DNA from 4 places in the Paenibacillus motobuensis genome. Region 4 is predicted to be linked to each of the others. Evidence: riboswitches for the same ligand, from Rfam matches in the RefSeq annotation. Region 4 holds a riboswitch; each other region holds the start of a gene.

Region 1 (3,570 bases), on a different contig from region 4:
GAGAAGAATGATCGTGGGCGTGAAGCATGGCAGAGATTATGAATATATTTTGGCAGATCTCACGAAGGCGGTAGGCCAGATATCTGATAGCTATAATTTCTTTGAAATGGAGGCTTCTGAATGGGAGGCCCTATCGGAGGAGGAGAAGCTGGAAGTCCAGGAGGCGCTGGCAGAGGACTTGTTCTTTGCGCTAGGTACGGAGTCAGTCATTTCCGTTGGTAGTGCAGTGGTGATCTATGATGCAGACAACCATCGCATTAACTTCCTAATCGGAGAGGATGAACTGGATTTCGTTGCATTGATTTAATTTATATTGTGCGTGTTCAAAAAGTCAAGTTTTCAGCACCGAGAAGGTTGGATGAAGCTAGGGCCTGAGGAGCGGAGCGTACGTAGTTGGTACGTGAGTACCTGAGATGTTTCCGTAGGAAACATGACTTCGTAAGCATCTGCTTAGGCCCGGGTGAATTCAAGATTCGATGCCTTGATAGCTTTATGATTTACTTCGTGATCAAAGGTGAACTTTTTGAGCTACCTCTTATTCCCTTATTTTGTTTATACAGTAAACACTATGGTAATATATTGGATAGCATGATCGTTAAATAGAAGAATATAATGAATTAATATCTCATGTACGAATGGTATGCAAGAATGATATGGGGATATTTGAGAACGAACGGGAGGTAGAATTTAAATGCCGTTTACACCGCAGGAAATAGAAGCGCATTTAGAGAGACTGGAAGGATGGGAGCTAGAAGAAGGACGATGGATCGTTCGCAAGTATACCTTCTCTAATTATATGAAGGGAATCGCTTTTGTCGATGAGGTTGCAGCCATATCAGAAGCGTTCAATCATCACCCTTTTATAACCATTGACCATAAAACAGTGACGCTTCGGCTGACATCATGGGAGGAAGGCGGAATAACGGCCGTTGATATTAAAGAAGCACAGCAGTATAATGAGGCATTTGAGAAAGCACGTTCTGTAGGCTGATGCATCGATAGGCTCTATAGCCTGGCTGAAAGAGGAGTACTATGGATCTTTACAGCCGGCTCGTATAGAACAACGCCCACCAGGAATATCCTTGGCGGGCGTTCTTCGTGTTACGGTTATTTTTGCTCCGCAAGCCAGAGGGCTACGTTCGCAATTTCTTCGTCCTTCAGCCTATCCTGGAAGGTTGGCATTTGTCCTTTGCCTTTCTTGATGATGCCGTAGAGCTGATCCGCTGATAATGTAGCTCCGATTTTCTGCAAATTCGGACCAACTTGACCTTGCAGTTGATCGCCATGGCAACTGATACAGTTTGCCTTGATAATAGCATCGGCCTGATCAGCATTGAGTGTAATTTCAGGCATGGTTGGCTTGGCCTCTTTGGCCACTTCTTCTTTACCAGGTAAGGTAAAAATCAACACGATGGCCATAATGAATGCCACGCCGAGTAATCCGCTCATGATCCATTTCTGCACACGAATCGCCCCTTTTATGTAAGCTATCCATTCCATTATACCGGAACATCGCAGTGGATCATAGCGTTTGTGACAAAAAAAGTAATGATAATTTAGTGTTTTCTTGAAAATATATGCAAATCATCACAGACAACATTAAAGTTCGTTGTGGCCAGGCTCTTCTCCCTTAGGAAATCCGCGAAATACCATACAATAGTAAGGCTTGGAAATGCCGCCGGGCGTCATCTTCTCATATAGGTCCGTAATGACGAAGCCGGATTTCTGGTACGCTCGGATCGCTCTTTTGTTCCAGGTCAGGACCTCGAGATCCACCTCATTACTAGGCTTACGACGCAGCGCTTCCTCCACGATCGCGATGACAAATGATTTACCATAGCCGTGACCACATAAATCAGGTCTCATCCCGACCCCAATACGGGTTACTCCTTTGAGAGGGAAGTATTGGGCAAAGCCAGCGAGCTCGCCGGTCTCATCCAACAGGGAGGCGTATTGTTCGGCCCGTAGTGCAGGATTGCCGAATTCTACATCGAGCGCCTTCATCTGTTCCCAAGGGAGCCAGCTATATACGTCATAGGGAGAATCGTAGCGCCAGGTACAGATATCTGCGCCATGGTCTTCTTCCATAGGTACAATAAGAAATTTCGGAATATACTTTTCCATATTTACGCCTCCTTGCTTATTGCATGATAGGATGCCTAGATTACCTTTTTAAACTCACTCTAACGGGAATTCTATTCCTTGTAAAGGTGTTAGCGCGATTTTAGAATATTTTGCTTACCCAATACGTTGTAGAAGAGCGGAGATAAAAAAATGCAATTGATTCCGGGCTTGGAATCAACTGCATTATATAGTTATAAATGATGATAAATGAATGAATGAAAGTTAAATGGTTGAACGCTGGAGATTAAGCTTGGGCATACTGAGAATAAGTATACTGGCTAAGGATACGCTTGGCGCCGACATAACGCGCTTTGTAGTAGCTATTGCTCAAGCTGTCGATACGAACGCCCTTGGATGAGGAGGAATGTGCGAATTCTCCATTACCAACATAAATTCCTACATGGGATACGCCTTTACCGGTTGTATTGAAGAAGACGAGATCGCCAGGCTTCAACTGGCTCTTGCTTACCGCAGCGCCTTGCTTGAACTGATCTGTCGATACGCGAGGTAGGGTTACGCCCATTTTCTGATATACATATTTGGTGAAGCCTGAGCAGTCAAAGCCGCTACTGGCGCTGATTCCACCGAGTCTGTAAGGTGTACCGTATACCGAGTCAACAACATTAGTTAGTGTGGTGCTCGCAAAAGCATTGCCGCTTTGCATAGTGAAGAAGATGGCCAGGCTTGCTGCGGCTGCGATGATTGTTTTTCTCAAGATGTAAGCTCCTTCCAAGGCCTGCGAGGTTAGCTTGCGGATTCGGTTGAAGGTTCCCTATGGCAGCGTGATAGCGCCAATTCACCCCAAATGGTTCCCCCGTTTCCCGGGTGCTTAGGAATTCGGCTGTTCTTAGTTGATGCACCCCAAAAGTTACGATAGTTACAATAAAGATTACAAACTTGTTACTATTACACTGGTCATTTTACCAAACCCGCCCAGGTTTGACAAGCTTGTCGATAGATTTGATCTGGAAGTCTGTGTTTCTGTCTGAGTTCATAGGCATATAGGGCCAGAAGTGGGGGGAATGCAGGCCTTTAGGCAAATAAAAAACCCGCGGTTGTGGATTCCATTGAATCGCCGCAGGCTTAAAATTCGTTATTATTCTACATCATCGTGATCTGTAACTTCTCCAGTAGCATCTTCGTACTTGTCGGAACTCATAACGCGCTTAGCTCCAACATAACGATCTACATAATATTTCTCGCTCAATTTGCTAATTACAACGCCCTTGGAAGTGGAAGCGTGAGCAAATTTGCCTTCACCTACATAGACACCCACATGGGATATGCCTTTGCCTGAAGTGTTGAAGAACACCAGGTCGCCAGCGATTAGTTCATCCTTGGATACGGATTCGCCCATTTTATATTGCGATCCCGATTGGTGAGGAAGCTTGATACCGATCTTGGAGAATACATACATCGTAAATCCTGAGCAGTCAAACCCAGAAG
Region 2 (3,570 bases), on a different contig from region 4:
TTCGCCTGCTTGCTGAACAGACGAAGGATGCCACAACGAAGATCAGCGAATACTTATTAAGCATCCAGGAAGAGACTGTAAGCTCGATGCAGACGATGCAGCGTGCTACTAATGAGATTAGTTCCGGTACGGAGCAAGTGAATCAGGCAGAGCTGGCGTTCAGCCATTTGACCGAGCTGATCTCGGAGATTAACTCAAGTGTTCAATCTGTCTCGGCGGCAACCGAGGAAATCTCGGCCAGCACAGAAGAAGTAACTGCCTCTGTTGAGGAATCGGCCAATATTACCGGAAAATCTCTTCTCAGTATCGAAGAAATCTCCAATAACACCAGCCGGCAAATCGAAGAAATGAAGAACCATGTCGGAGCTATTGAACAGCTCCATCAGCATGCTCTTTCCTTGAGAGAGGCTATAAATAAATTCAAAGTTTAAGAGGGACAGATCATACAAGAAGAACCGCCGGAAATAGGATTCCGGCGGTTCATTGGCGTTAAAAGATCTATAATCTTCTTACAGTTCATTCACCGAGACGGCCTCGGCCAATTTCTTCTCAGGCTTCTTCCAATACGACTCATTGCCGGGAAGATCATCAAACCAGGCTGCATCCTCTGGACATTCAAGCATCATGAACTTCCCATACTCATCATCACGGGACTGATGATACTTCAAATACGCCATTCCGTTCTCGATCGCCAATATTTCGATTTTACCGGATGTATGGCTCATCGATAAGCGAACGCGCTTGCCTAAGCCGGAAGTACGGGCCTTAGCCCCTTCCACCAGTTCATATGCCCGCCGCAGCGGAATAACAAAATCGGAATTTCCGGCAACCGGACGGTTGATGAAGAAATAATAAGGCGTTACACCTGCCCAGGACAATTTGTCGAGCAGTTCCCCAAGCACCTTCTCATCATCATTGATCCCCTTCAGGATCGGCGTCTGATTCACGACGATGGCTCCAGCCTTATGTAGCGCCTCGAAGCATTTGCGCGCTTCCGCCGTAATCTCCCGCGGATGATTAATATGCGCCATCACATAAATGCGCTTATCCGCTGAGGAAAATTCAGAGATCAATTGCAATAGATCAGGATCCTCATAGATCCTCATCGGATTGAAGACAGGGATTTTCGAGCCAAGTCGGATGATCTTCACATGTTCGATCGCCCGCAGCTGTTCGAGGATATTACGCAGCTTGGAAGTCGCGAGAATCAGACTGTCCCCGCCCGTCAATAACACATTGTTGATCTCAGGATGCCTGGAGATGTATTCAATCCCCGGTGTTACATCGGCCATCGCTTCCTTCACATCATTGCGGAACAACCGCTTGCGGAAGCAGTAGCGGCAATAAGCACCGCATACCTCAGAGACGATCAGAAGCGCCGTTGTCCGGTACTTATGCTGACAGCCAGGAACGACATAATTCGTATCCTCGTCAGAAGCATCCCAACGCCCATATTCGCGCAGTTCCCCGGTATTCGGAATAACAAGCTTACGAATGGGGTCATTTGGATCGTCCCAGTCAATCAGATTCAAATAATAATCATTCACCCGGAACACGAATTTGTCAGTAATCGGACGAAGTTGATCCCGTTCGATTTGAGACAACTGCGTCACCTTATCGATATTTGTAATGTACTTCGGGCTTGCCATACACCATCTCCTCCTTTATCTCTACAACATCGCCGATTCGTAAAGAAGAAGCCTGGAAACCAAAGATGACAGTGCAGCGCAAGGCATCACATGCCGAGTAATAACGGGTCATATCCATATAAAAAGATCCATATAGAGGTAGTTCAAAAAGTCCACTTTTGATCACGAAGTGAATCACGGAGTAACTCGGCATCGAATCTTGAATTCACCCGGGTCTTCCGGTGCTCACGTACCTACTACGTACGCTTCGCTCCTCAGACCCTAGCTTCATCCAACCTTCTCGGTGCTGAAAACCGACCTTTTTGAACACATATATTAACACAAAAAGACCCGTAGCAGGGTCATTGCAAAGCAGTATAAATGATGACCCATCCACTGCTGACGAGGTTAGCTGACGGACTCGGGAAAGATGGTTCCCTACGTGTACTATACACAACGATTCGCCCCAAAAAATGGTTCCCCCGCTTTTCGACTTTACCATTCGAAAATTAAGCGTATATTTATCGTATTACAAATGTAAGCGTGTGTCAAAACTGAGGATTCTTTGGAAGGCCTGCAATCTCATATATTTGATCCATATCCAGATGCCCTCTTACATGATCGGCAAGTCGGTCAAATGCAATCTCTCGCCTTGCGGCGGCGGAGAATGTCGCAGCCAGGGGCTCCAGCCCCTTGGCTTGCCTAATTCCATCCAACCAAGCCCGGCGATAACCATCACTATTGAATAGACCGTGCAAATACGTGCCGAACACTCGCCCATCAATGCGACAGACTCCCTCCATCCGTTCCTCTTCATCAACGCTTTGAACTAGGAATAAGGGTGCTACATCTTTCCCCCGAGAAGTGGTACTTGCCGCATCATTTGTATGTGCAACAACGTATGAGCCATAAGTAACTAGCCCAAAACCAACTTGGCTTGAGTACACCGTCTCCCCGGAGTGAATTTCGTAGCCACCAACGGGGATAACAGGCTCCATCGTATAAAGGCTAAGCGGGGCATCAGGTAGAACATGTCCTGCGGTGCGGATTGTCTTTTTGCCAGGAAGAAACGTCGTCGTCAGCGGCAGCCAGCCAAGTCCACGGGATTGCTTCACTTTGCCGGATTCAACTGCTTCTGGATCAAGGAGTACATCGCCAAGCATCTGATATCCGCCACAAATACCGACCAGTTGCGAATGAGTGCTGCTCTCCATATACTGCTCAATCGCCCCGTCCAGCCCCTGTTCTCGCAGAAATGCCAAGTCGCTAATCGTATCCTTGGAGCCTGGAAGGATGATTACATCCGGCTCTCCTAGCTCCGCTGCTCGCTGGACATAGCGCACAGACACGTCCGGCTCTGCAGCCAGCATATCGAAGTCCGTGAAATTGGAAATACGCGGATAACGAATAACGACAATATCGATATCGCGGCCCTGCTTAGGCATCGAGGCGTATGAGTCGAGAATGACTGAATCCTCGGCCTCGATCTCCAGATCCGGCAGAAAGGGCAGCACACCAAGCACGGGAATGCCTGTCCGCTGTTCTAGCCAATCCAGCCCTGGACGAAGCAGTTCCAGATCGCCTCTGAATTTATTGATAATGAAGCCCTTCACCCGGGCTCTCTCCTCGGGCTCCAGCAATTCGAGCGTCCCGACCAGAAATGCAAATACCCCGCCGCGATCGATATCGCCCACCAAAATGACCGGAGCTTCCGCCCACCCAGCCAGATTCATATTGACGATATCGCGCTGCTTCAAATTGATCTCCGCCGGACTTCCCGCACCTTCTAACACAACGAGATCATATTCATCCCTCAATCGGTTCAGAGCCTCCATCACGATCGGCTGGGCCACAGGCAGGAACTCCTCACGATATTTCATCGCGCTCAGATGCTGGTAAGGCTTGCCGTGAACGACGATCTGCGAGTGCATATCTCCTGTCG
Region 3 (3,570 bases), on a different contig from region 4:
TTCTCATTGGAGCCGATAATGACCATAATGTCTCCGGTTTTCAATTGATCCATCGCTGTCGGCGCAACGATTACACCATTCTCGCGATGAATGGCCACAATCGTGCAGCCAAAGCGAGCTCGTGGATGAAGCTCTCCTACATTTTTACCGTTAAGGCATTCAGGAACGTTCATCTCCACGATGCTGTAATTTTTAGACAATTGGATATAATCAAGCAAATTCGGCGTCACCAATTGGTGTGCTACCCGGATACCCATATCCCGCTCCGGAGAAATGACTCGATCCACGCCCAGCTTCTCCAGTGCCCTACCATGTAGTACAGAGATCGCCTTGGCTACCACCGTCGGCAAACCAAGATCTTTAAGCAGAATTGCCGCCAGTATGCTCATCTGAATATCATTGCCGATCGCTACGATCCCGCAGTCGAAGTTACGTACTCCAAGCGATTTGAGAACCTCTTCATCCGTTGCATCAGCAACGACGGCGTGGGTCAGCTTATCGCTCCATTCATTTACAATTTCCTCATCCCGGTCGATCCCCAATACCTCATAACCGAGATCCATCAGTTCCAGTGCCAAACTAGATCCGAAACGCCCCAGTCCGATCACTACAAACTGCTGTGTTTTCATGCTTATCCTTCCCCTTATCCAATAATAATTTTACCTTCCGGATGTCTATATAATTCTTTGCCCTTCTTCGGCCCAAGCGCATATGCCATTGTTAGTGGCCCTAGCCGTCCGGCAAACATCGTGAAGCTGATAATAAATTTACCTATCACTGTTAATTTACCCGTTAATCCCACGGTCAAGCCAACCGTGCCAAAAGCCGAAGTCGTCTCGAAAAGGATGCTCAGGAAGCTTGCACTCTCGGTCGTCGATAGTACCATCGATACCGCGATGACGAGGAACAAGGATAACATCGTCAGCGTGACCGCTTTGAAGATACGGTCCTGAGTCAGACGATAGCGGAACAGCACAAGATCAGACCGCCCGCGAATCATCGAGATTACAGCGCCGACCAGAATCATGAAGGTCGTTGTCTTAATCCCGCCCCCGGTAGAGCTCGGAGAAGCACCAATAAACATAAGGATGACCATGAAGAATTGAGTTGCCTGCCTTAGCGAACCCAGGTCGACCGTATTTGCCCCCGCCGTCCGCGGTGTTACCGACTGGAAGAAGGAAGCCCATATCTTTTCTCCCCCGCTAAGGCTTGAGAATGTACCCGGATTCGTAAACTCAAATACGTAAATCACCAAGGCCCCGATCAAAATAAGCGAAGCCGTCATCGTCAATACCACTTTGGAATGAAGCGATAGCTTCCGGTGCTTACGGAAGTCAACAAGATCCGATAACACGATGAATCCAAGGCCCCCGGATACGATCAGGAACATCGTCACCAGGTTAACAATCGGATCGCCTACGTAGCGGGTAAGGCTCTGATAGTGACCGAACAAGTCAAAACCGGCATTATTAAACATGGATACTCCATGGAATATTCCAAAATATAACGCACGTCCAAACGGCATATCAAAGGACCAGCGAATCGTATAGATTAATGCGGCGCTGCTCTCAATGACCAGGGAATAGATCAGAACCTTGCGAATCAAGCGGACGATCCCTTCCATCGTGTTCTGGTTCATCGCCTCTTGCAGCAAGAGACGATCCTTAAGCGATATTCTGCGCTTGAATACGAGCGAGAATAGGGTAGCCACGGTCATAAATCCGAGACCGCCGGTCTGAATCAGCAGCATAATCACGACCTGGCCGAACGTAGAATAATATGTCCCGGTATCCACGACGACCAATCCCGTCACACAGGTTGCCGAAGTTGCGGTAAACAGCGCATCAACGAATGGTAAAGACTCCCCTGTTGTACTTGAGATCGGCAGCATTAACAGCAGCGCTCCGACGAGAATAATGGCTGCGAAGCCCAATACTAAAATCTGTGGCGGGGAAAACCTGAACCATTTTACCCACATGCTTAACTGCAACTTAATCACTCCATCCTTTTTGTAGCAAAGAAAAAAAGCACTGGAAATCCAATGCTTTTTGATTGGTCCCTGCTCAAAGGCCTACGAGGTTAGCTGACGGATTCGGACATGAACGGTTGCCCTATTCGCTTGGATCCTTGGAATATCCAGAAATTCAGCGAAACTCACCCCTAAAAATCGGTTCCCCCGTTTTCGTAAAGAAATTCGGCCATTTATATATTTTATTGTTTCATTGTTTTCATTTCATTTTCGTCAAATGGATTATAAGCCTTATCGGCGTGTAATCACAAAGTTTCTTTTGGATTAAATAACTCTAAAAAGGCGTAAAAGGCGTGAAACTATGATTATGATACTCCATTATCTGAGCCATGCGAGACCTTACCAGAGATATTGCAGATTTTCGTGAACTATATCCCGATTGGCGAACCTAAGGTCCCCTATGTTATCTTTAATTGAATGTGTTTTCTAAGAATTACGCTCAATGTCACCCCCGCTTCTAACTCACTTGGTTACGACAAGCGGACTCATTGAACAATTCCTTGTTTAGAAAAAAGTGTTAAAGGAGCTGTAAAAATGCAAACTTCCAAGAACTCACCTGGGATCTTGCTCAAACCTAAAGCACTCTGGATACTTGCTGCGATTGGATTGGTCCTCTTCATTGTCCTGCAGCTTTGGCTGCCTTCCTTGAACGAGCCGGAGCAACAATTAAGCAAGACCATCAGCAAAGAGCAAGCCAGGCAGGCCGCCGCTTCATTCGCTCAGACGGAGCTTGGCATCAACGGTAATTTTCAGAATGCTCACGTTACATACGATACCAAGCCTGAACTGTTCGGATATTTGACGAAGGAAAATTTAGTCGGCAAATATTCTAAATCCTATGGCAAACAATTTCCTTATGACGTCTTCCATGTTGTCTTTACAGAACCAGATGACATATTAAGCCTCTTAAGCATCGACGTTAATATGCAAGAGGGCAATGTCGTTGCCTTTGAGAAGGTCATCTCGACAAGTAATGCCACCAAGCAGGCTTTAATCGACTACGGTCGCGAGAATACACTGTCTCTGGTGGCCCGGGAAGGCGATATCAGCCTGGCGGATAAAGAGCAGTTAGTCCGACCTTACCTGAAGACTTTAGGAGTGAGTGAAGCCGATCTGAAGCTTGCTACCGTCGAAGGGCAATACGGCTTACTGTATGAATTGCCAAATTACGAGATCGGACAGTCACGGGCCCAGATACAATTTCATTTCGAATATGGCGCGGTAGCTTCAATGGAGACGAAGTTCACCGTTCCGAATTCCTACAACGATTATCTTAGCGGTCAGAAGACGCTCGCCTACATCCTTACCTTTGCAGGCTATGGGCTGCTCACCTTCGTTCTGGCTATTCTGGCGATCGTGTACAGCATAGTGACAAGAGCCTACACCTCTTTTAAGCGTGGTCTCTTCCTAGCTTCTCTTTATTTTGTCCTAAGTATGGTCGGAGCAATCAACATGCTGCCCTATTTACAAAAAGATAGTCTGAGCAGCTCCATACTCATCTTAAGCTTTGTTATTCAGGGCGTAGTAACCCTACTGCTGTC
Region 4 (3,570 bases):
AGACATTCGTTCCGTTCACTTCAACGGAAGAACTGTGGAGAGCCGGAGTGAAGGTCAGCTTGCCGAACGGGAAGTTGTACGAACCTCCCAGGTTCATTCCTGTCGCCTTAAGCCCTTTCTGCTCAAAGAAGCCCGCCAGTTCAACGATAGCTACGATGGAGGCTCCAGTTCTTCTGGCGATCACCTCAGCATCCCCGATATGATCCGAGTGCCCATGGGTAAGTAGGATATAATCGACATCGATATCTTCAGCCACAGCAGCTGCTTTAGGATTACCGGTCAAGAACGGGTCAATGATCAAACGGCAATCGCCAGTATCTAAATATACGCATGAATGTCCGAGATACGTTATTTTCATAAATATCGCTCCTTTTGGCAAAATGATGAACTAACTCTATTATAGCGAAGGAGAGACATGAGTAAAATTTTATCGCGTTGGCAGCTGCGATTTCAACAGTTTCCCCGGCAGGATCCTTATAAAAGAATTTAAAATCAAGAGTAGAAATGAGCTATAGCGAAAATTAGAGAGAGCCATATCAATGTAAGCGGTATATTTTCATATTCCTTTAAATTAATCGCTTTTTTTGCCGGGAAGTTGGCTTTACAGTCAAACCTTGCAGCGGTATGATTCAATCCATAATCAATATTATCCAATTCCGATCGCTTAATCTCTGGGATGTTCCAGAGAACGGAGGAACCAACAAGAGCTTGCTGTGTGATGATCAACGCAGCTTGCTCATCGTCTGAATGGCCAGGGCTGGTGTGAGAGCCAACACAGGCCCATTCGGACAGGGGTGAATCCTGAGAAAGAGACCATGGACTCTTCTCAGGTAGGGCGACTCTCACCGCCCGAATCCGTCAGCTAACTTCGTCAGCGTGGGTATGAGAGAGGAAAGGTGACTGCGCGCCGCAACGAATTCGGCCACAGAGGACCGTTTGCCTCTGTGGTTTTTTATGCTCTTTTTTGAAAAATGAACTGAAATACAATACAACATCAATCAAAATTCGCTGAATGCTGTCGTGGATATGACAGCAGCGGGGGAACCAACGGTACTGAGTGATGCCCGATCTGCGGGCTTCTAAACCTTAGTTCCATGGGGTGAATCGCTTGGAGGATAAACGTATTTTCCAAGGTAGGGCGACTTCCGCGCCCGAATCCGTCAGCTAACCTCGTAAGCGTCTAGGAAGAGGCAACCACCAAGGTCGGGTAGTGGGTCTAAGACCACTCATTAAGCCGCGGGAAAGGTTACTATCTTTCCTGCGGCTTCTTTTGTGTTGTCCTCTGCAAATTCAAGGAGGGTGTTCTCAAGTGGAGGAAGAGTTTGTTCTAGTAGCAGCACCGAATCCGGTTGGACTGAAGTTTATTTTGCTGCTGATGGCGGCGAAGCGTAATTTCGCGGTCATGGTGAACAACAAGAAGGAGGAAGAAGTCCTTCATAAACTGGGCGTAAGACATGTACTGCGTATCAAGACGGATGACGAGCAGAGCTGGATCGTCCCGCCGTTTCCGATCGGACGCTGTTATATTTTTGAACTGAGTATGACATTAACCTGTCGCTATTTGCAAATCTGTCGGAGATGGACGCGTGATCAGATTTTCATTATTACTCCGAATAGAAATCCGCGCATGATTTACAAAGGGCTAGGAGCTTCTTATGTCATCCATTCCGTAAGCGGAGAGGTTGGATTTCTGCTTGCAGCAAAGCTTGAGCGATAAGCCAGAGCTTAAAAACAATAAGTAGGATTCCAGATGGGGTGAGTGTATTATGGATTATTTACAAATGTTCATTGTGATCGGCGTAATATTGCTGCTGGTGAAGCCGGTCGGTACTTATATATATCATGTTTTCTCTAATGTACCTAATCGTAGTGATCGCATTTTCGGAGCAATGGAGCGGTTTATTTTCAACATAGCCGGCTATAGGCGGCGCGAAGCGATGGATTGGAAGAAATATGTGATCAGCTTGCTGGCAACGAATGTGGTGTTGATGACAATCAGTTTTCTGCTTCTCAGCCTGCAGCAGTGGTTCCCATGGAATCCCGAAGGAAGCGGCAGCATGGAGCCGACGCTGGCATTCAATACGGTAATTAGCTTCATGACCAACACGAATCTGCAGCATTATAGCGGGGAGACAGGGCTTAGCTATTTCTCGCAAATGGCTGTAATCACAATGATGATGTTCACATCAGCTGCTACAGGTCTATGCGCCGCCATCGCTTTTATCCGCGGAATTACAGGAAGAGGCCAACGGCTGGGGAATTTCTTTGAGGATTTTGTGAAGGCGATTGTCCGTATTCTTCTGCCTGCTTCTCTGATCGTGACGCTGCTACTGGTCGCGCTTCAGGTTCCGCAGACCTTGCGGCCTACCACGGCAGTGAACACGCTGGAAGGGATTGTACAGCGAATCTCGCTTGGACCGGTGGCCTCGCTGGAATCCATTAAGCATTTGGGCACGAACGGTGGTGGATTCTTTGGAGCAAATTCATCCCATCCGTTCGAGAACCCAAGCGGGTTGACGAATGCAATTGAGATGTGGTCCATGTGGGTGATCAGCGCGTCATTACCTTATACATTCGGTTTATTCGCGCGCAATAAGAAGCAGGGTTGGGTTATTTTCTCGGCGATGATGGTCTTGTTCCTTGCATTTCTGTCTTTGGTCTATTTCAGCGAGAAGGCCGGGAACCCGCTCTTCCATACGCTTGGGATAGACGTCGCGCAAGGAAATATGGAGGGCAAAGAGGTTCGTTTCGGGGTTACGGGCTCGGCACTTTTTACGGCGATTACCACCGCTGCGACTACGGGGAGCGTCAATAATATGCATGATTCGCTTACTCCGCTCGGCGGCTTGGCAGCTTTATCCCAGATGATGTTGAACGTCGTCTTCGGTGGGAAGGGCGTCGGACTTATGAACATGGTGATGTACGCCATACTCGGTGTGTTTATTTGTGGATTAATGGTCGGCAGAACGCCGGAATTCCTCAGCAAGAAGATTGAAGCCAGGGAGATGAGGCTGATCGCAATTGCGATTCTTATCCATCCCTTAATTGTGCTTGCACCAACGGCGATCAGTACTATGACTGGGTTAGGGTATGGCGCAGTTACGAATCCGGGGTATCATGGACTGTCGCAAATGCTGTATGAATATGCATCCTCTGCGGCAAATAACGGCTCCGGTTTCGAGGGTCTCGCGGATAATACGGCGTTCTGGAACATCATGACCGGATTGGTCATGCTCCTGGGCCGCTACGTCTCTATGATTGCCTTGTTAGCTGCTGCAGGGTCCTTAATGCAGAAAGAACCCGTCATGGAGACCATCGGCACGCTGCGGACAGACAATAAATTATTTGCTGGAATTCTCGTCGGAACGGTATTGCTTATCGGAGCTCTTACTTTTCTGCCGGTTCTTGCCGCAGGTCCTGTTGCTGAGTATTTGACGCTAAAATAATTCAAAGAGGTGTGCTAAACATGAGCACTAGGCATAAATCGATGTTATCCAGAAACATGATGCGAGGAGCCGTACTGGACAGCTTTAAGAAGCTGAATCCGATATGGATGATCAAGAATCCGGT

What was found. Region 4 has a riboswitch for cyclic di-AMP ahead of ABD014_RS12660 (hypothetical protein). Riboswitches for the same ligand answer to the same signal wherever they lie in the genome.
Region 1: it holds a riboswitch for cyclic di-AMP, as region 4 does, so the genes downstream of both, ABD014_RS21230 (C40 family peptidase) here and ABD014_RS12660 (hypothetical protein) in region 4, are expected to answer to the same signal.
Region 2: it holds a riboswitch for cyclic di-AMP, as region 4 does, so the genes downstream of both, ABD014_RS06730 (KamA family radical SAM protein) here and ABD014_RS12660 (hypothetical protein) in region 4, are expected to answer to the same signal.
Region 3: it holds a riboswitch for cyclic di-AMP, as region 4 does, so the genes downstream of both, ABD014_RS15440 (TrkH family potassium uptake protein) here and ABD014_RS12660 (hypothetical protein) in region 4, are expected to answer to the same signal.

What each region holds. Positions count from the first base shown of each region.
Region 1 covers NZ_BAAACX010000020.1:41,259-44,828, reverse strand. The annotation lists gene ABD014_RS21250 (hypothetical protein) at 14-307, shown strand; gene ABD014_RS21245 (4a-hydroxytetrahydrobiopterin dehydratase) at 692-991, shown strand; gene ABD014_RS21240 (c-type cytochrome) at 1,108-1,464, opposite strand; gene ABD014_RS21235 (GNAT family N-acetyltransferase) at 1,600-2,124, opposite strand; gene ABD014_RS21230 (C40 family peptidase) at 2,369-2,839, opposite strand; cyclic di-AMP (ydaO/yuaA leader) riboswitch at 2,843-2,977, opposite strand; gene ABD014_RS21225 (C40 family peptidase) at 3,221-3,570, opposite strand, start outside.
Region 2 covers NZ_BAAACX010000007.1:341,225-344,794, reverse strand. The annotation lists gene ABD014_RS06735 (methyl-accepting chemotaxis protein) at 1-431, shown strand, start outside; gene ABD014_RS06730 (KamA family radical SAM protein) at 510-1,649, opposite strand; cyclic di-AMP (ydaO/yuaA leader) riboswitch at 2,011-2,154, opposite strand; gene ABD014_RS06725 (cobyric acid synthase) at 2,177-3,570, opposite strand, start outside.
Region 3 covers NZ_BAAACX010000013.1:154,076-157,645, forward strand. The annotation lists gene ABD014_RS15435 (potassium channel family protein) at 1-629, opposite strand, end outside; gene ABD014_RS15440 (TrkH family potassium uptake protein) at 644-1,978, opposite strand; cyclic di-AMP (ydaO/yuaA leader) riboswitch at 2,054-2,210, opposite strand; gene ABD014_RS15445 (CPBP family intramembrane glutamic endopeptidase) at 2,564-3,570, shown strand, end outside.
Region 4 covers NZ_BAAACX010000009.1:431,253-434,822, reverse strand. The annotation lists gene ABD014_RS12665 (metal-dependent hydrolase) at 1-358, opposite strand, end outside; cyclic di-AMP (ydaO/yuaA leader) riboswitch at 652-892, shown strand; cyclic di-AMP (ydaO/yuaA leader) riboswitch at 997-1,194, shown strand; gene ABD014_RS12660 (hypothetical protein) at 1,310-1,717, shown strand; gene kdpA (potassium-transporting ATPase subunit KdpA) at 1,767-3,446, shown strand; gene kdpB (potassium-transporting ATPase subunit KdpB) at 3,467-3,570, shown strand, end outside.